Linked DNA regions of Marinagarivorans cellulosilyticus. The protein of the gene in region 2 binds, or shares a complex with, the protein of the main gene of each other region. Links are inferred from orthologs where the notes say so. Each region holds a gene or a part of one and is shown on either strand. Other genes may lie near its edges.

The links.
Region 1: the proteins of uvrD (region 2) and uvrB are in contact, whole or in part, in a crystal structure (PDB 7EGT), measured with the Thermus thermophilus proteins. The link is inferred for Marinagarivorans cellulosilyticus from one-to-one orthologs. Residues at the interface, in WP_096412145.1 of Thermus thermophilus: His654, Arg656, Phe657, Gln666, Asp668, Glu669, Lys680, Arg681, Leu682, Ser683, Lys685, Tyr686, Ala687; in WP_096411307.1 of Thermus thermophilus: Glu23, Leu25, Arg26, Asp27, Gly28, Glu29, Arg30, Phe31, Arg55, Glu326, Asp327, Phe328, Glu379, Ser382, Gln383, His398, Gly400, Arg401.

What each region holds. Positions count from the first base shown.
Region 1 is NZ_AP023086.1:3,957,016-3,967,835, forward strand. What follows is about bases 7,838-10,820. They hold uvrB (excinuclease ABC subunit UvrB), read right to left. Parts: upstream 10,338-10,820; coding sequence 8,337-10,337; downstream 7,838-8,336. Other genes in these bases: MARGE09_RS16075 (ammonium transporter), read right to left, coding at 7,838-8,119; rlmKL (bifunctional 23S rRNA (guanine(2069)-N(7))-methyltransferase RlmK/23S rRNA (guanine(2445)-N(2))-methyltransferase RlmL), read right to left, coding at 10,373-10,820. Also shown: MARGE09_RS16060 (insulinase family protein), read left to right, coding at 1-2,181; GTP 3',8-cyclase MoaA, read left to right, coding at 2,710-3,711; MARGE09_RS16070 (ATP-binding protein), read left to right, coding at 3,910-6,777; more of MARGE09_RS16075, read right to left, coding at 6,830-7,837. UniProt on the Escherichia coli protein: The UvrABC repair system catalyzes the recognition and processing of DNA lesions. A damage recognition complex composed of 2 UvrA and 2 UvrB subunits scans DNA for abnormalities.
Region 2 is NZ_AP023086.1:2,290,601-2,301,337, reverse strand. Bases 4,818-7,717 are described here. They hold uvrD (DNA helicase II), read right to left. Parts: upstream 7,417-7,717; coding sequence 5,218-7,416; downstream 4,818-5,217. Other genes in these bases: MARGE09_RS08985 (hypothetical protein), read right to left, coding at 7,609-7,717; MARGE09_RS08995 (TRAP transporter substrate-binding protein), read right to left, coding at 4,818-5,120. Also shown: MARGE09_RS09015 (class I SAM-dependent methyltransferase), read right to left, coding at 1-604; MARGE09_RS09010 (glycosyltransferase family protein), read right to left, coding at 597-2,120; MARGE09_RS09005 (glycosyltransferase family 2 protein), read right to left, coding at 2,117-3,178; MARGE09_RS09000 (DUF4197 domain-containing protein), read right to left, coding at 3,196-3,924; more of MARGE09_RS08995, read right to left, coding at 3,957-4,817; more of MARGE09_RS08985, read right to left, coding at 7,718-8,145; MARGE09_RS08980 (hypothetical protein), read right to left, coding at 8,156-9,883; MARGE09_RS08975 (thrombospondin type 3 repeat-containing protein), read left to right, coding at 10,559-10,737. UniProt on the Escherichia coli protein: A helicase with DNA-dependent ATPase activity. Unwinds DNA duplexes with 3'-5' polarity. Translocates on single-stranded DNA with 3'-5' polarity. Initiates unwinding more efficiently from a nicked substrate than double-stranded DNA.

The DNA.
Region 1 (10,820 bases), 1.7 Mb from region 2 along the record:
GACAAACTCGATGTCACAATTGATGTCGCCAACGAAAAGCGTTACTTCGCCCCTGTTCGCGTAGAAGAGCACTACCCTCTAAACGAAGAAGACTTGAGCCATAAAACCCATATTGTTACCGGCTGGCTACTGGGACAAAGCATCAACCTAGAAGATGCTTTAACCGCACATTTATTAAGCAGCGTACTGCTCGACAACAGCGCTTGCCCGCTAATGCAAGCATTAGAAACATCAACGCTCGGGCAGGCCCCAAGCCCTCTATGCGGCTTGGATGACTCACAAAAAGAAGTAATTTTTGTTTGCGGTATTGCGGGCACCGATCGCGACCAAAGTGATGCCGTAGAAGCATTATTGCTAGACACCCTGAAAAAGGTCGCCGAAGACGGCATTCCCCTTGAAGATTTAGAGGCGGCCCTGCATCAATTAGAATTACAACAGCGTGAAGTCGGCGGCGACAGCTACCCCTACGGACTACAGCTTATCCTTAACGGCTTAACAGCCGCCACCCACCGAGGCGACCCAGTTGCACTACTGAACATAGACAGCGCACTGGCAAAACTGCGTGAGAAAATTAAAGACCCCACCTTTATCCCGTCCATTATCACAAAATGGTTACTCGACAATAAACACAGGGTTACTCTTACCTTAACGCCAGATGCCCAGCTAAACGCCACTAAAGAAGCGGCCGAAAAAGAACAGCTGGCCAAGATCAAAGCTTCTTTAACCCCCAAGCAAAGCCAGCAAATTATTGAGCAAGCCCAAGCACTGCTCGATAGACAAGCGCAAGTTGATGACGACAGCGTATTACCCAAGGTAACTCTTGACGACGTGCCAGCAGCGGAAACCATCATTAGCCCCGCTTTTGAGAAGCGCCTACCGCAGAGCGAGTTTTCATTGTATGGCTACAATGCGGGCACCAACGGCTTGGTTTACCAGCAAGTTGTTTGTGACATGCCCACACTGGACGACGATTTACTACCCTACCTGCCATTTTATACCTCACTACTCACCGAGGTCGGCATTGGCAGCAAAAATTACTTAGACGTGCAACGCTGGCAAGCACAGGTAAGCGGAAGCTTAGGCGCCTACTCCAGTCTGCGCGGCAGCGTCGACGACACACAAAAGCTCAACAGCTTTATTACCCTGTCTGGCAAAGCCTTAGGAAGCAACCAGCAATCGCTGAGTGAATTAATGCTAGCAACCATAAACGAAGCCCGCTTTGACGAGACTGATCGCATCAAAGAGCTGATTGCGCAAATGCGCAGCAGCAGAGAACAAAGCGTTACTGGCAGCGGCCATGGGCTAGCCATGCAAGGCGCAAGCAAAGGGATTAGCCCAGGAGCACAGCTAAGCTTTAACCTAACCGGGCTTCAAGGCATCCGCCATCTTAAGGCACTAGACAAGTCCCTTAGCGACACCAAAACCCTAAGTGCGATAAGCCAAAAGTTAAACCAGATACACCAAGCGGTTATGGCAATGCCTAAGCGTTTTATGGTTGTTGCTGAAGAGCAACCTTTGGCAAGCTACACTAAACACTTTGCCAACAAGTTCGACCAGCCCCCCGCTGCTAGTGCTAGCGTGTTTACGCCGCAATTTAACGCCCACTTAACGCAAGAAGCCTGGCTCACAAATAGCCAAGTGAACTTTTGCGCAAAAGCTTACCCGACAGTCGCAAGCGACCACCCGGATGCTGCTGCGTTAGTTGTACTGGGTAATGTTATGCGCAACGGCTTTTTACATCGCGCTATTCGCGAGCAAGGCGGTGCTTATGGCGGCGGCGCAGGCCAAGACAGCAACAACGGCGCCTTCCGCTTTTATTCATACCGCGACCCTCGCCTAGCCGAAACACTGGCAGACTTCGACAAAGCCATCGACTGGTCTATAGAAACAACGCACAGCTGGCAGTCTATTGAAGAAGCTATATTGGGCGTTGTGAGTAGCCTCGACAAACCAGACTCACCCGCTGGCGGCGCTAAACGAGATTTTCACGCAATGCTAAACGGCCGCACACCAGCCACTCGCCAACGCTTCAGAGAGCGCCTACTGGCCACCCAAGAAAGCGACTTAAAACGAGTCGCTCAAACCTACCTCAAGGGGCAAACCGCGCACACATGCGTAATTTCCGACAAAAACAAAGAAGAGGAAACAAAAGCCATCGGTTTAACATCTGAGCTGTTGTAAATAATACACGCACAAAAAAGGCGGCCACTAAGGCCGCCAAAAAGTGCAGAGTTACACTTGCTATCAAAGGAGAAACACTCCTTGAGCTGCACCAAAGCGCTACAAAAGCAGCCTCCGTACAACTCCCCACACACCGACAAAGCTACTATCGGCATGCTATCGGGTCCTATCATGTAAATCCCAGCCTCACAAAAAAGCACCAATACAAAGCACGACTAGGACAAACATATAAACTTGCAAAGAAACAAAAATAATCACAACAATAAAAGCATAAAACAGGCCAACTCAAGAATAAATATTTTATTGTTAATTTTCAGCAAGTTAAACAATAACACCTCACAAACCGATCTTGTTTTTGCACCACCATGTCACCGAAATACTCCAGAGAGCACCAAAAAAGAAAATGCTATTTGCTAAGCGCACAATAAAAAAGCACCAGTTTAAAACACATAAAGGATCACTTCGGTGCACGCAAGCGCCATGAACGTAAAGCGTGACTAAAAGAGAGCAAGAAGTAATAATGCCCCCATGACTCAGACTCCTCTTATAGATCCCTTCGGGCGTAGCATAAGTTACCTTCGGCTTTCAGTGACTGACCGCTGTGATTTTCGCTGCACCTACTGCATGGCTGAAGATATGACATTTGTGCCACGCAACCAGCTTCTAAGCCTTGAAGAGATGGCATTTATTGCCAATACCTTTGTTAGCCTTGGCACCCGCCGTATCAGAGTCACAGGCGGGGAGCCCCTAATTCGCCGTGACCTTCCCGAGCTACTACGCAATATAAAAAGCAGTAATATCGGCAGCCTCGATGACCTCGCCATCACCACCAACGGCAGCCACTTGGCGCAATATGCGGCCGAACTAAAGCAGGCCGGCGTAAACCGCATCAACATTAGCCTTGACTCTTTGAACCCAGCGCGATTCAAAGAACTCACGCGCATAGGTAATCTAGAGCAAGTATTGAAAGGCATAGCCACAGCCAAGGAATACGACTTCGACAAAATAAAATTGAATACGGTTGCACTTAGAGGGTTTAACGACGGCGAGATCAAAGACTTGGTTAACTATGCAATCGACAACGCGCTTGATATTAGCTTTATTGAAGAGATGCCCCTTGGCGCAACCATGGCGCACGACAGAAAAGCGGCATTTCTATCTAGCCAAGAAATCATGCAGCAACTTTCTTCGCAGTATCACTTAAGCAAAAGTACCAATACAACAGGAGGCCCTTCACGCTATTGGAACATTGAGAACAGCAATACCAAAATCGGTTTTATATCACCGCATAGCAATAACTTTTGCAGTAGCTGCAATCGCGTTCGGCTTACCGCAGAAGGGCGACTACTGCTGTGCTTAGGCAATGAACACAGCGTTGATTTGCGTGCAGTCGTTAGAAAATACCCTTTCGACGCCAAGGCCTTGTCAGATGCCATTCAACAAGGGCTCGCGCTAAAACCCGAAAAGCATCACTTCGACCTCGACGAGCCACCACAAATTATTCGCTTTATGAACGCCACCGGCGGCTAACTTCCCAACTACGACGCTACAATCTTCTTGGGCACGTTTTTTCAAGCCGCGGCACTGGCAACATCCTCAATTGTTGGCCACACTTAAAAGCAACAACACCAACCGCGCATTACTAAAATACGCCCCTTCGCACAGCGTTAAGCCGCAGCGAATCAAGTGCTTATCAGCCCGACCCTATAAGCACTTAGGGAGATAAACATGACGCTTACTCAAAAAATATTAGGCATAAGTTTAGGCGGCATTGTTATTAGTGCCGCCCTTACGTTCTTTACTGGCATTGTAGTTTACCAAGCCAATCAAAAAGCCAAAGATTTTACGCCCCCCCAACCCTCCACAGCCTTAGGGTTGACACTGGTCAAGACAACTAGCCACGCACTAACGCCTCTTATCGAAGCGCAGGACATTAACAGCGTTCGAAGCCTTATTGCTACCACGGTAGCATTTAACCCCAAAATTATTTATGGAGCTTATCTAGACGAAGACTTAGTACCTTGGGCTCTTGCCACGCCATCAAAACCGCAAGGCATTCCAGAATCACTAGACTCGCTAGCTGACGAAAACAGCCTATGGGGAAGCGAGCTACAAGAACCCGGTCATTTGAAAACCCAGTTAAACGAACAAGCCGTCACATTATTCGCTAGCCCAATTGTTATCGACAATGAATTCAAAGGTGCCGTCTACTTTGCCACCGAAATACCGGCAGCCCCCCCTCAACCAACTTTGCCCAAAAAGCTGTTTGGCGCAGCGATTATTTTATTATTCCTTCTTACCGCTACCGCAATCAGTTGCGCCTACCTTGCTCAGCGAGTCACACGCACAATAACCCAGTCAGTTGCAGTTATAGAAGAATCCATCAGCCAAGCGTTAGATTCTCACTTGTTAGAACCAATAACGACAAGCAACGCTGTGCCATTAACACTCACATACAATCAATTGGCGCTGCAATGGAATACCTGTGTAGAGGAGCAGCAGTTACTCACCCAAGCAACCCTTAAAATTGCAAATGCCTCAACACCCGTAGCGGCAGCGCTTGCCATCACGCAAACACTATACGACTACACTCACGCATCCATCATTGTGCTGCTCGTTACCGATCAAAATAACCAAGAACACATTTATTTGCTTGAAAAGGGGAAGCACAACGAAGAGGGAGAAACGGAAACTACGGCCTCTCTAAGCCCAGAGCTCAACATTCTAATAGAGCGCACGCTAACTGCGTTTAAGCAACAAGCCAAGCCTGCAAACCTGCAAACCGGCGATGTGCTATGCAACCAACAGGTTACTGTTTTCGCGCTGCCCATCATAGCCCACACCCACAAACAAGAAGGCAGCATACTGATCATCAATGAGCTCGAAGCTCAGCAACGCCAAGCAACGCCCATGCCCTCAGACAAAATCACCCGCCAACTGGGCCGGCTTTTGTGCGCCTCGCTTTCTCGCATTACGGAAAACAATAGCCTCAAAACACAACTGGCCAAATTAAAACAAGACAACCGAACAACACGCGAGGGCTTAGAATCCAGAAACAACGACCTTTCAAACCTAATGAGAAACCTGCATGAAGGCATGTTAATTATTACCGAGCACGGCCTTATTGATGACCACTACTCGCAAAAGCTCGAGCTTATCCTCAATACAAGAATCACTCCTGGCGAGCATTATAAAGAGCTTCTATTCGCCAACACCGGCCTTAGCTCGGCCCAAATTAATCAAATAACCTGCGCGATAGATACAACACTTGGCAGTCAGGAGCTGATGTACGCATTTAATAGCCACCTGCTATGCGAAGAGCTCAACATAATCGACCCTAACGGCAGCAACAAAACGCTACTAACCCACTGGGACCCCATTATTGATAAGGGTGTGATTACCAAGTTAATGCTGACCATTTCAGATACAACACACCAAGATGCGCTGGAGCGCACGACTCGCGCACAAAAAGAAGAGCTAGAACTGGTAGGGCAAGTATTAAAAGTTAATACACTAAAGTTTGAAGAGCTTATGCATTACACTCAAAGCACCCTCAACCGTAACATTAAGCTAATTCGCGATTATGAGCATTCCGACCAAATAGATTTCGATGCCCTTTTTCACAATATTCATAACATAAAAAAAGAGGCTCGCACTCAGGGTTTAACCCACTTAACGCAGAGCCTCCATACTATTGAATCGAGATACGACGCCATACGCAAAAAACTCGATAACACTTGGAAAGTCGCCGATTTACTTTCAGACCTGCAAATCATCACCACTAAAATTGAGCGCTACAAACACATCAATCACGACATACTAAAACGCACGGACGCTACAGCGGCCCCGCAACTCAGCAAGGAGCAGCTATACACAATTGCTTCAGAGTTAAAAAATTTGAAACCGGCCATTTCAGGTAGGAATGGGCTAACAAGTTTAGCTGCTATAGAGAATATTCTTTTGGATGCCACCACACTGGATATTGTCCTTTTAGCCAACCAGCGCTTAGACCTTCTGGCAGATATTGCCGAGCCGCTAGATAAAACGAAACCCTCGATTTACGCCCCATCAAACGATTTCCGTGTGCTGAATAAACTTAAAGCCTCTGTCACCGAGGTACTCGATCAAATACTTCGCAACGCGATATACCACAGCTTCGAATCAAAAGAAGAGCGTAAAAGACTTGGCAAAGACAGCTCGGGGGTGATCACGCTTAAAATCAGCGAAAAATCCAGCCACTTGGTTATTCGCATAACCGATGACGGGAAAGGGCTGAATATCAAACGGCTAGCTGAAAAAGGCGCTCACAAGGGGCAAATAACACCCGCTGAAACCAAAAACATCAATACCGTGGCTCAGCTGCTGTTCAACCCAAAAGTGTATACACCTAGCTCACCATCGATCGATAGCAGCTACCGTTACGGCATTGCACAGGTAAAAAGCACCCTAGAAGAAATGGGAGGCAACGCAAGCGTCGAGGTATTAAGCCCCTGTATCGAAGGTTACTGCGAAATAGCCATCGAATTAACTCTGCCGGCCAACCTTTACACTCAAGTGCCAAATTCAGTAAACCAACACATTATGGCTGCAGGGTAAAGCAATAAAAAAGGCGCCGATCGGCGCCTTTTTTATTGCAGTAAGCGGCTAGCTAAAGTTTATAGCCCACTTCTTCGTGCAGAGTAATATCGAGCCCTTGTGTTTCTTCTTCCGCGCTCACGCGGATGCCACCAGTAAGCACACCGGTTAACTTAACCAGCACAAAAGTCACAACTGCCGTATAAACTGCAGTACTGAGTACACCCACAAACTGAACCCCCAACTGTTGACCAATTGAGGTGTTATCGCCACCAAAGCCTAAGCCGGAAAAAATACCAAGCTCTGTGGAAGCGAAAATGCCCACCATTAAAGTACCTAAAATACCGCCCACTCCGTGTACAGGAAATACATCTAATGAATCATCAATTTTCAAACCGCGCTTTATCCAGTGGGTGGCAATAAAACATACAACACCGGCTGTTAAACCAATAACAATAGCCGCCGCCGGCCCAACAGAGCCTGAGGCCGGGGTAATAGTGCCTAGGCCAGCAACCATACCCGTCACAATACCCAACGCACTTGGTTTGCCAAACTTTTTCCACTCAACAACCATCCAAGCCAAAGCGCCTGCAGCAGCAGATAAGTGAGTCACAAGCATAGCCATTGCAGCTGCGCCACCGGCGGCCAACGCACTACCGCCATTAAAACCAAACCAGCCAACCCACAGCATGCCAGCACCTGTCACTGTCATTGTCATGTTGTGCGGCGGCATAGGGCTTTCAGGGAAGCCCCTGCGGTTACCAATCATCATCGCCGTTACCAGCGCCGCGACACCAGCGGTAATATGAACCACTGTGCCACCAGCAAAATCTAAGAGCCCCATATCAGCCAGCCAGCCGCCACCCCACACCCAATGGCAAATAGGTACGTAAACCACTAGCAACCAAAGCGCACTAAAAATTAATACTGACGAGAACTTCATCCGCTCGGCAAAAGCACCAACAATAAGTGCCGGTGTAATCACTGCAAACGTCATTTGAAAAAGAGCAAACAGCGGCTCGGGGATGTCACCTGATAAAGACTCGGTCCCCATGCCCGAGAACATTACACGACCAAAGCCACCGATCCAGTTATTGCCTTCGGTGAAAGCTAAGCTGTAACCAAGCGCCAACCATAGAATGGATGCAATGCAAGCGATCGCAAAACACTGAACCAGAACAGACAGCACATTTTTAGAGCGGACAAGCCCCGCGTAAAATAGCGATAAGCCAGGCAGCGTCATAAACAAGACTAAAGCGGTGGCCGTTAAAATCCAGGCAGTATTACCGCCGTTAAGTGCGTCCTGAGCGAACACAGGGCTACTGCATGCCAATAAGGCAAGAGCGCTTACGATAGTTTTCATGGGGTTCCCCGGTAGCAAGAGTCATTATTATTGCGCCTCTTAGTGGGCGCGATAAGTGGTTATCGCTTTAGCCTCCACTCCCGAAAGCATCATCAAACGCACCACACCAATCCATAGCAGTGTGCATTCTACACAAAGCTACCTATTTTGGTGCGAAACGACTATCACTCACAGTAAAAACATTTGCCTGCGCACAGCTAACACAAAGAAACCCGCTTTAAACTCCGCCCTCTTTTAGCTTATGAATAGCATCGCGTAACGCCCCAGCCTTTTCAAATTCCAAGTTTTTGGCAGCATCAAACATTTGCTTTTCAAGTTCAGCCACCTGCAGCCATACATCTTTTCCCTTAAGCTCTGGCGTTAAGAAGTCTGCACTTGCGCCCGATGCCGCTTTTCGCTTGCCCACTTTAGCCCCAGGAATACGCGCGCCATCTAAAATGTCAGTCACGCGCTTTTTAATACCCTTTGGCGTTATGCCATGCTCAAGATTGTGGGCAACTTGCTTAGTCCTTCGGCGATCAGTCTCATCAATTGCGCGCTGCATAGAGCCTGTAATTTTATCGGCATACAAAATACATCGGCCGTTTACGTTTCGCGCAGCACGGCCAATGGTTTGAATTAAAGAGGTCTCCGATCGCAAAAAACCTTCCTTGTCCGCATCAAAAATCGCCACCAGAGAAACCTCGGGCATATCTAACCCTTCTCGCAGTAAGTTAATGCCGACCAGAACATCAAACTCGCCAGCCCTTAAATCTCTGATAATTTCTACACGCTCAACAGTATCGATATCTGAATGCAAATAACGAACACGAACGCCCTGCTCCTGCAAAAAGTCGGTCAAATCTTCAGCCATGCGTTTCGTTAAAACCGTGATGAGCACTCGCTCATCGCTTTTAACGACTTTGTGAATTTCGCTCAAGCAATCATCCACCTGCGTACCAGCCGGCCGTATTTCAATATTGGGGTCAACTAACCCTGTTGGACGAACCACTTGTTCGACAACGGCTCCGGCATGCGCCTGCTCGTATTTACTCGGCGTCGCGGATACAAAAATCATTTGCGGTGCGGCACGCTCCCACTCATCAAAACGCATCGGTCGATTATCCAACGCAGAGGGCAATCGAAAACCGTACTCCACAAGTGTTTCTTTACGAGATCGGTCACCTTTATACATGGCCCCAATTTGCGGCACCGTTACATGCGACTCATCAATAACCAGCAGTGCATCGTTCGGTAAATAATCGAATAAGGTCGGTGGCGGCAAGCCCGGCTCACGACCAGACAAATACCGTGAATAGTTTTCAATGCCGTTGCAATAACCCAGCTCCTGCATCATCTCCACATCGTAACGCACTCGCTGCTCGATTCGTTGCGCCTCCACTAGCTTGTCGTTATTGCGCAAATACTCTAAACGCACATCAAGCTCGGCCTTAATATGGTCAATTGCCTCGACAATCCGTTCGCGCGGGGTTACATAATGGCTTTTGGGGTACAGCGTATAACGGGCGACTTTGTGCTGCACTTGCCCTGTTAGCGGATCAAATAACATGATTGACTCGACGCAATCATCAAACAACTCAATTCGCAGCGCTAAATCTTCACTATCAGCAGGGAATACATCGATAATATCGCCGCGCACACGGTAAGTCGCTCGATGAAAATCAATATCATTGCGGGTATATTGCAGCTCGGCCAGTCTCGCCAGCAATGCACGCTGATCCATTTCATCGCCGCAGACCAAATGAATCACCATTTTTAAATAGGCTTCAGGGTCCCCTAGGCCATAAATAGCTGATACTGTCGCGACAACAATGGCATCCTTTCGCTCCATCAAGGCTTTGGTAGCACTCAAACGCATTTGCTCTATGTGCTCGTTAACCGAAGCATCTTTTTCGATAAAAGTATCAGAGCTAGGGACGTAAGCTTCTGGCTGATAATAATCATAATAAGAAACAAAGTATTCAACCGCGTTATTCGGGAAGAACTCTTTAAACTCACTATAGAGCTGAGCCGCCAAGGTTTTGTTGTGCGCCATAACCATGGTTGGGCGCTGCAGCTTTTGGATAACATTTGCAATAGTAAAAGTTTTACCCGACCCAGTTACCCCCAGCAATGTCTGGTGTGCCAGCCCCGCCTCAATACCATCAACTAAAGCCTCAATCGCTTTAGGTTGGTCGCCCGCAGGCTTAAAGGCCCCTTTAACATCAAACGCTTTCATGTATCCACCTAAAAATCTACCCGCTAGAATCAACTTTACCGTTTATGCGTTATCGCAAAACATTGATGTATTTTTGTATTTCTAGAAAAATCCACATCAATACTTTGAGCGGTAATATCTTCAATGTTAAAACGTACCAACTCATCGGCATCAAGCTTAAATGTTCTTAAGTTATTGGAAAAGTACAACGTGCCCGTTGGCAATAATACATCCATGCAGCGCTTAATGAGTGCGACATGATCTCGTTGAATATCAAGCACATCATCCATTCGTTTTGAATTAGAAAAACTAGGTGGATCTAACATAATGACATCAAAGCCTTCACGACAACCCGCCAAATATTTACTGACATCCGACTGCACCAGCAGGTGATTCTCTTCTCCAATATGGTTGAGATCAAAATTGCGCTTGGCCCAAGCTAAATAAGTTTTGCTCATATCTACGCTAACAGTTTTTTTAGCGCCGCCTAACGCGGCATGAACA
Region 2 (10,737 bases):
ATGAAAACTTTTTGTTGTGCAACGACGAAGAGTAATGACAACGCGAAAGCAATGGAGGGCTCGATTCGACACTCGCTTCTTTAGACGTCACCAGCAACCAAAAACCTTTTGAGTCTTCACTGGCTTGCATGTGATGAAATTCAAAATAGGGGGTCATACGCCGCACCCACCATTCAAAAGGTTGTTGAATTAAATGTGCATTTCGACCGTCAGCTAAGACTTTCTGCGCAGGCCCCGTATGAACAGTTAGGAACCCATACCTTGGCATTTTATTCGCGAGTTCTGTAAGAACATTATCCAAGCATGGGTCTTCAATATGCTCAAGTACATCAATACAGCAAACCAAGTCAGCCGACCGAAAAGAACCATAATCAGGAAAAGCTGGGTCGTAGGGAAAATAATCGAAGTTCTTGACCCCCGCAGCAATCAACCCCTTACGCAAATTACACTTCCCCGCACCATAATCGGCAACACTCTCCAGCTTATTAGTTTCGAAATAATCTGCAACTATTGGCGCATAACCAAGCGAAGCGACGCCATAATTAGGGTTCTTATGCATTTCAACTTGAAGCGCCAAATACTCATCACTAATTACACTACTCATAACACCCCTGAATACGATATCTTTTGTATTTATAATTCACATAGCATACTGCTATGACTTGAAAAATGTATTTCCAACCCTTTCTTTCACCAGCAGCTCGCCTATGAGGAGGGACAAACCCCTTATCAAGCAACTTACAAATCCGATAAATTTTCTTATCGGAAAACTTTTTGTATCGCGAAGACCGAAATAAATCAACAAACAAAGATGGGCGCAACTCCTGATTGCGTATACCACTAACAACGCTACCCAAATCAATTGCCCCCTCGATGATAGCCTCACGCAACTCGTCAACCCAAACTTTGAGATACTTATTTTTTCTAGAAATCCAAGGCTGAATATTCATATCAGTATAATGAAGTAACTTTGTTAACCCCTCTTGATAAGACTCCAGAGAATTCCACTCGGGCTCCAATACAACGCCGACATCAGCAACAGCCATATCCTGCATCAACTGGCTATATGAGTAACGTCCCAAATCCAGCCCATCAACCACATGTTGCGCATCCCAATTTAGACTCCCACAATCTAGCAACATCACACTAAATTGCGGCTTTCGAGCCCCCTCATCCGACGAATAAGCAGACAATAAATTTTTACCTACGAAATCACGAGAATTCAAATCCCGGATATCAAAAAATACCTGCATATCAGAGTCAAGATAAATAGCCCTTCCTTTATAGTTATTCAGCTTAGGGATAAGGAACCGCTGAAAAGAAAACGGGGTTCTTGGACGATTTTCTTTATTGGTTGGTAAAGATATCTCAAAACCTGAACTGTACAAAGGAGTTACCTTAACAGTGCTGTTTGTATTCTTTAAAATGGAATACTCCAGCACTTTTAAAGCCAAAGATTGCTCAATTTCTGCGCCAACATATACCCGAATATAATCATCCATAATAAGGGGGAGTATTTCCACTCCGGTATTCATAATAGTTGCAGCAATCGCACGAAACTGCTTATCAAAAGAAGATTGGCCATTCGATAAGCGCGTTTTTTCGCTTAGCCCTGAGAAATTTTTATTATACTCAGTAGCACCATCAATACCTGCAGTTCGAATTCGTTTAACGCCATTCGATGCGAGTAAAGCGACGGCAGCGTCCGCGCTAAAGTATTTAACAGCAACAACCGGATACTCCTGATTAACTCTGCCAGCCAAACTTGAGTTGTACCAGAGCAGCCGCCCTGCCTCATTCATTTTTCGAAGTAAAGGGATCTTCTCTATGAAATGATCTAACGTAGACAATGAAGGTTTATTATTTTCATGCGGATAAAGAGGCATCAACAAATACCTAGCCTTTTTCTCAATCGCCCCCCCAGCATCATCTAACACATCAATATCAGCGACATGCAATACATCAACATCTATAAGAGATACAACATGATTAATTCCCATTGTAATATAGTCGCCGAGATTAACACTCAGCACTTTTTCAAACGTAGGGCCCTTACCAACAAGCAACCAGTCCTTTTCCTTTAAAGTCAACTGTTCTAAAACACAAGAAAAATGCTTCATAAAACAGTCCAAATCACACAAAGAAGCAGAATAACAAAAAGCAATGGCGATGCGAGGGTATAACACAACTTAATTTTTGCCCTTATTAACTCCTTTCGGATTGTCATGAATAATAAAGAGCGCATTTTAATGCCTAAGCGCTGGTGATGCTCAAAAAAGAAACTTCGATACTCCTCGACCCGAGCATCATTCGACATTTTTGCATTCATCCAATCGGTCAATACATTTAATATCGTTGTCGTTTTACCTCGCCCCTCCTCAAACGCTTTAAAGCGCTCAAAATGCTCAAGACACTCCTGCCCCCACTTAACTGGCCTAACCGTTTTATCATAAATAAAACGCTTGGAATATCGGCTAAGCTTTCTCCTTAGATACTGTTTTAGGTTACGCTTCTTTATTCGGTATGATATTCCAATCGTGTTATTGGCATGCATTCTATACCCCATCAAACGATCAGCAGTATGAGCCAACCGACCATCAAATGCTGCAATATAAGAAAGCCACCAATCATGCGGAACATCAATAGGGAACGGAGCTGCCTGATCAAACAACTCTCGACGAAACAATGCAGTACACCCATTTACCGTATTAAGGAGGTAAAACTTTTCATACTCACCGCCATCTATAGGCCCTGTTGGCGAATGACTCAAAAGATTCATTCCTATCTTTGAATTATCCGCTGCTATTAAATCAGCATCGCAGTATGCTAATAGCGCATCTTTTTCATGAAGAAATGCAAGGGTTTTAGTTATTTTATCGGTATACCACTCATCATCCTGATCGCATAAAGCGATATATTCACCTCGGCACCGTTTAATTACATGCTCAAAGTTTTTAATATAGCCCAGATTTTTTGCATTTTTATACCACCGAAAATTCTCATGGCATTCGTACTCTACAAGAATAGCTCTAGTATTATCGGTGGAGCAATCATCGGCCACCACAATTTCTAAGCTTGGATAATCTTGCGCTAGCAGACTATCGAGTTGCTGCCTTAAATACCTAGCGCCGTTATACGTCGTAACAGCAATAGAAACCAATGGATATTGATGATTCATGTGACACCTAAAAACAGTTAACGCCCAAACACTGAACCCAGCAAAACACTCCCCTGCTCTACAGGGTTTTCTCGTATTTTTTTCTCTTCTTCCGCGATTTGGGTGAATAATGCGTCCAAGCCCAAATTGATAACGCGAGACTCCAAGTCTAAGTCTGGTTTATTAGGGATAGGAGCCAGTTTGTAAGCGTTTAATAGCTGTTTATAATCACCATAGAAGCCCAATTGCGCAAGCTGCTCTTTCGCGATTTCTTGGTAACGCTTGCGGATACCATCTTCTGTTTGTGATCGAAAAAACTGAGTAGCTGCGCTATCGCCGCCGCGCACAATCCCAATAGCATCGGTGACATCCATGCTTTTAATTGCATCAATTAAAAAAGGCTTAGCTTGTGCGGCTGCTTTTTCAGCGCCACGGTTCATTAAAGCCTCAACATTATCAATATACCCACCAAGACCAAAGCTACGCAGGGTGTTAGCTATATTTTGAATATCTTCCGGCATTACTATTTTAAACTGCGTATTATTAGCGTAACCGCCACTTTCACTTAAAGCGTCAGTTGCGCGCACGGCGCTCAATTCCAACGCCTCTTTTACAGCAGACGATAGCTGTGCAGGGTTATAGCCCAAAGCTTGGGATAATTGCGCGCCAGAATCAGCGACCTGCCCCAAGTTAGCACAGCCTCCTGTTGCAGCCAGCGCAACAATAAACGTCGATTTAACCATGCCTCGTCGTAGTTTCATCACCATTTATAGGCTCCACCAATAGATTTATTAAGTATTTAGTGCTGCAAAGAAAGCGGCAAAGCGGCTTCCCTTGCATCCAAATAAGCTTGCTCACTCAGCATATGATAGCCACGCACTTTATAAAGATAATCACTGTAGTGTTCATAAACCCTTTTAAATAACGGGTCATTGGCGGCATATTCCCCATAAAGCTGCTCGCTCATTTTCGCAAAACTCTTTAGTACATCATCTGGAAATGGTTTTACCGCAACATTATGCTCATTGACCAACTCCACCAAAGCATCATTGTTACGCGCGGTATATTCATCTAGCATATCTTGATTCACTGTTCGCGCAGCGGCTTCTATCATGCTTTGTAAATCACCTGGTAGGCCTTGGTAAGCCTCTTTATTAACGATAATTTCCAATGTTGGGCCAGGTTCATGCCAGCCAGGATAATAGTAGTATTTAGCAATTTGATGAAAACCGAATGCTAGATCGTTATAAGGCCCAACCCACTCTGTAGCATCGATAACACCAGACTGTAAGGCGGTATAAAGCTCACCACCAGGGATATTAACAGCCGTACCGCCAGCGCGAGAGAAAACGTCGCCACCTATTCCTGGTATACGCATTTTTAAGCCCTGAATATCATCAAGACTATTGATTTCTTTGTTAAACCAGCCGCCCATTTGCACACCCGTATTGCCCGCAGCAAAAGGGACTAAATTGTGCTCTGCATAGATTTCACGCCACAGGGCCAAACCGCCACCATAATGAAGCCAACCGTTTAACTCTTGCGCCGTCATGCCGAAGGGGACTGATGTAAAAAACACTGTTGCCGGAATTTTACCGCGCCAATAATACGCCGCGCTGTGCCCCATTTGCGCACTTCCGGATGATACCGCCCCAAACACCCCCATGGCAGGCACTAACTGGTTGGCACCATAAACTTTGACTTTTAGCCTGCCATTACTCATTTTATCCAGCAACTTGGCAAAGTTTTCTGGCGCCGCGCCTAAACCAGGAAAGTTCTTAGGCCAAGTCGTCATCAATGACCACTCATAAACAGTTTGCTCACTAGGGGATGAATGACCGGTCTCGCTATGCTTAGGCAGCTGCTTGCCCTTAAAAACCAAACCACCCGTCAAGCCGACCACCACTAGCATTAAGACAGCAATAATTGAAGGATAAATTAGCGTTTTATTTGTAGATTGCATAAATTATTCTTATTAAGTTTTTATATTGGCACGCACTTAAAAACACTAAAAGCATCGCCAAAATACACAAGCCCGTTTTACTCTGTCGCTATATCGCTTAACGCTCGACGGCTTGAAGCTTTGCGTATTGCATCATCAGCCATTTACTACCAGCGTCGGTAAAAGCCACATTTACCCTAGCGCCAGGCCCGCGCCCTTCAAATTGCAAAATTACCCCCTCGCCAAATTTAGCATGGGCTACACGCTGCCCCAGCTTAAACTCACCATCACCTTCATCACTGTATGCAGCTTTTAATGCGTTATCTTTGCGCACATTAGCGACATTCGCAGGGCGAGTAACGACGGCTTTTAAGCGAACTTCTTGAATACATTTTTCGGGTATTTCACGAATAAATCGCGACAACGGATTATACGTTTCCGAACCGTATAAACGGCGGCTTTCTGCATGCGTTAATACGAGCTTTTTCATTGCGCGTGTAATGCCGACATAACACAACCGACGCTCTTCTTCTAAGCCCTCGGCACTATCGGCCGACATTTTATGTGGAAATAAATTCTCTTCCACACCAGCAATAAATACCAGCGGGAACTCAAGCCCCTTTGCACTGTGCAATGTCATCATTTGCACAGCATCCTGATACTCGTCTGCCTGCTGCTCTCCAGAACCTAAGGCTGCGTTATCAACGAACTCGGCAATGGGAGCTCGATCTGCATCTTCGGCGTTAAACGCACGACACGCGTTTACAAGTTCTTGCAAGTTTTCAATCCTGGCCTGCCCGCGCTCGCCTTTTTCCTTTTGATGGAACTCATATAAACCACTGGCGTTGATTACATACTCAACTTGCTCAGCCAATCCTAAACTATCAATACCACCTTGCAATTCATCAAGCAACGCCAAGAATGCTTTTATGCAGTTAGCCGCACGAGCGGGCAATACATTATTAGCGAGCAAAGCGGCGGCTGCATCAAATAGGCTGCAGCCTTGCTCTCTTGCGGTCAAACGCAAGGCCTCTAGTGATTTTTCACCAATGCCTCGTGTGGGGGTATTAATTACGCGCTCAAATGCGGGGTCGTCATGGCGATTTAATACGAGGCGTACATAAGCTAAGGCATTTTTAATTTCCATGCGCTCATAAAAGCGCTGCCCGCCATAAATCCGGTAAGCGATGCCCTCGCGCAAGAAGGTTTCTTCCAGTACGCGTGATTGAGCATTAGAGCGGTACAAAACCGCAGAAGAAGCTAAAGAGTTACCCTCTTTTTGCCACTGTTCAATACATTCGGCAATATAACGCGCTTCGTCCTGCTCATTAAAAGCGCTATACAAATCTATCGGGTCGCCATCACCATCTTCGGTCCAAAGTTGTTTGCCCAACCGACTATTATTATTTTGAATAACCGCGTTGGCAGCACTTAATATGGTATTGGTCGAACGGTAGTTTTGCTCTAGCTTGGTTACCGCCGTATTGGAAAAATCTTTTTCGAACTGCTGAATGTTTTCGATTTTTGCGCCACGCCAACCATAAATAGACTGATCGTCATCCCCCACACCCGTTACCCAGCAGGCATTACCCGCTAACACCCGCAACCATGCATACTGCACACTGTTGGTATCTTGAAACTCGTCCACCAACAAATGTACAAAACGGTCTTGGTAGTGTTTTAGCAATTCTGGGGACGACAGCCACAACTCGTGTGAGCGCAACAGCAGCTCGGCAAAGTCGACTAAACCACTATTTTGGCAAGCCTCCTCATACGCGCTGTAAATCATTTTCATTGTGGTCGTATAGGGATCGTGACTATCTTGAATGTGCTGCGCCCGCAGGCCTTCATCTTTGCTGCCGTTAATAAAATATTGTGCTTGACGATGCGGCCAGCGCTTTTCATCAATTTGCAAAGCTTGGTAAACGCGCTTAATCACCCGAAGCTGATCATCGCTGTCGAGAATCTGAAAATTTTCTGGTAACTTGGCTTCACGCCAGTGCATCTTTAATAGTCTGTGTGCAATACCGTGAAAAGTGCCCACCCACAAACCACTGAAACGATTTGGGCCACCCACATCTCCTAGCAACTGCTGTAAACGCTCGCGCATTTCACGCGCGGCCTTGTTGGTAAATGTTACCGCCATTATTTGGTTTGGTGCTACGCCTTGCACCTGTATAAGGTATGCAATGCGATGCACTAGAACGCGCGTTTTTCCGCTACCAGCTCCAGCCAAAATCAATTGATGGCATGGGCTAGCGCATACTGCTTCGCGCTGAGGAGTGTTGAGTGAGTCTGTAAGGTGTGTAATATCCATGGCGGCATTCTATAGGCTTTTTGGTTCGCCTACCAAAGCATCACGGCTATTTCATGAATTTAGATAGCTGGCTAGGGTAAAAGCCAGCTCTAGGCCCCTCAAACCGGCTAGATATGACAGGGGAGGATATAAAGACGCCCAGCAAGCAACAACGCTAAAACGGCAAAGTATGCCGCTTGCTCAACATAACAACTAACGAATAACCTCTGTTGCTTGCATCTCCACATAAGGTTTTGCCACCTTTGCCTTGTATTGTAGAGGCAATAGTTTGGGCCGGCTATCAAGGGCAATAGCTAGCGCACGCGTCGTTTTTTGACCACTAACACCGGTATGCTCCACCCAAATATGAACGTAGCCCAGCGCCGCAGCCTCAGCTGTAACTGATAAAGGCATAACAATGCGCGACTTGCCTTGCGAGGAATACTGCGTTTGCCCAGCCAGCAACAAGCCACTTTGTGAGCTTAGCTTCACTACGGTTTCCCCTAACGGCTGCGTACTCAGTTCGACCTCAAGGGGAAGAGCATCGCCCTCTTCTAAGGTGAATTCGGCAGGGCTCATCAAGCGAACCGGCGCACCAGGCTTAACATAAGCAGCCTTAGCTTGTACCTGGGCAGCCACTTTGTGGCCGTTAACCACTTCTGCCGCATGGCTTTGTGCACACATAACGCTAGCAGCAAAAAAACATGCAACCTGCAGTTTAAAGTAGAACCTAGTTGTTATTTTCGACATAACCGGCACCTTAGTTAAGAGTCACATTAAAGCAGACGAGTCCGCCGGTACTATCATCTTCATCGGTATTAAAGGCATCATAAACGTTCAACGCATAAACCCCTTGCTCCAACCGTTTTGTCCAGTTCTCTATATTTGCCGAAGGCCCTTCGCTTGCACCCGCCCAAGTCCCTTCACGGTGCATTTGAAAATCTGGATCGCTGGGCTGAATGCCGCTTTTGCGCTGAGCACTAATGGTATACGTCCCGGTCGATGGCACCTCCAATAAAACGTAGCGTCGCACCTCTAGCCCGTTATATTCCTGTAAATTATTATTGCTACAAGCTTCGATTGTTTCCCCAAGTGCCAAACGCTGATAAATAGGCAAGCTGAACGATACCGTGCCAGTCGCCGTTTCTCCCTCACCATACATACCTGTACCCACTATATTCTGATCCATTAACAGCTCGTTAATTTGGGACTCGTTTTCGGGCACGATGCTTTTTAAAACGCTGGAGAAAGCATAAATCGAGGTATAACCATCAAAGGTAATGTAATCGTCGTGGCGTAAAGCTGCCAGAATGGGCGTAAAACCTAAACTAATGTTATCCCCACTCTCGTTACCGCTATCAAACAAATCGTATAGCAAGCTGTGAATAGCGCCTTCACTGTAATAGCCACCACCAAAACGATTGGTTTCTATGTTAAAACCAAACCCCGATTGCTGCCCAGCACCAGAAGTATCCAGATATAAGGGCTCTCCGCTACTCATCGCGGCAAACGCATTACCAAAGCCCTCACCAAAGGCCACCCGCATATCGACCGGTGCCCCTAAGTAATGTACCCCTCCAATGCTCTCACTGCGCGACAATTTGTCTTCTATATAATGACCAAATTCATGCTGCACAACAGTGTTGTCAAATTCATCGGTGTCGTTATTGGCATGCCCCAAAATATAAATAGCTGAAGCGCCCGTGCTATATAAAGAACTGCCAATATTGCCCTCGCTAAAACTTCCGTTTACCGCCACATTATTAACACTCCAAAAAACATCTAAAGGCGGTAAATTAACCGTCACATCGGCTGCTAGCACCATATTTAGGCTGTCGTACAAAGAATCTAAAATGGCAAAGGGTGCAGACTGGCGCTCAGACGAATAGGCTTGGCTTACAATATTCCACCCCAAATTAGCGTGCAAATTTCGCGTTTGCTCTGCAGCACTACCCGAGCCTGCCAAGCTACCATCAAGCACATATAATGCGTTATTTTGGGTATTATCTTTTACAGCGATAGAATAATTAGAGGCATCCAGCTGTGCTTTTACACGTACTTTTACCGCCCGGTTTGGCGCCACAACAAAAGCGTATTCACCATTATTATCTGTAGACGTAGAGGCAATAGCGTTATTTAAGCTATCCAATAACTCAACAGTAACGCCCCGCGCCGGCGCAATTTGAGCATTAGCATAATCCAAATAAATTTGACCATTATTGTTGGCTGTAGGCTTAACCAAATCGTAAGTCACCATCCCCTGCAAACTCACATTAGCTGCGGCTGTACTGCTCACACTACTAGCGTTAGAGTCGACACTGGAGTTCGAGCTACTGGCGCTTAACGAAGCTGTGCTGCTTGCAATAATAGTAGGCTGAGCAGGGCTGCCACCACCACCGCCACAAGCGGTTAACCCCGCTAGAATAATTGACGACCAAAACGCACCAAGTGGTTTAAATCCATACTGCAAATAATATTTTTTAATCATGAAATAACCACATCGTTAATGAATTCCAGCCAGCCCAAGCAGTAATATTTAAGCCTTCTCTGTAGCGCTATACGCAATAGTTTCAGCAACAGCCGACTTTACCGACTATAAAACCCACTGTTTACTTGCTAAGTAAGTAAATCATGCCTACAGCACCAAACCAAACCCAATGCCACTTAGTGCCAAACACCCCGCATTTTTAGCCCGTTTGTGGCTTTACACCTTTAAGGTTAGCTCAATTTTCGACCAATTAGAGGCGCTCAATAACCACAAGGTATTCAAATTATGATTAGATCTCGAACCATTCAATGAATACTCAAAAAAAAGCTTAGCCACAAAGGCCTGCAATTGGACCAAAGGCTCGCCCTGCAAGGCATTTAAACATCCCTCCCTAAAAGACTTAAAAACAGCACAATTAACAAAGTAGAAGATAAGAATATAAGCTCTCATTTTTATCTTCTATTTGTTATGAGGAAAACTTACCAATGGGGCTAAAGAGTGATTAACGGCTTTTTAGTATTGGCCCTCAAAATCTTTACATGTAAACATTTTCTGTTAACATGACAATACGTGGAAACTCATACTTGCGCATTAACCTAACTACTAATAATTAAGTGCAACATGAGCCCTACGCTGAACAAAAACTTGGACCGCCCTCATAAGAAGGACTCACTTATGAATATTACTCGCCTTATCAAGCCCTTGCTGTCTGCAAGCTTAACCGCCATAACTACCACAGTATTACTCCCGCAAGCATATGCAGGAGAATTACTTTATAGCCTAAAGTCAGATAGGAGCGAAGCGGAGCCCATTGCGACGATGACTTTTAGCAATACCGCGCAGCTCTATATTTT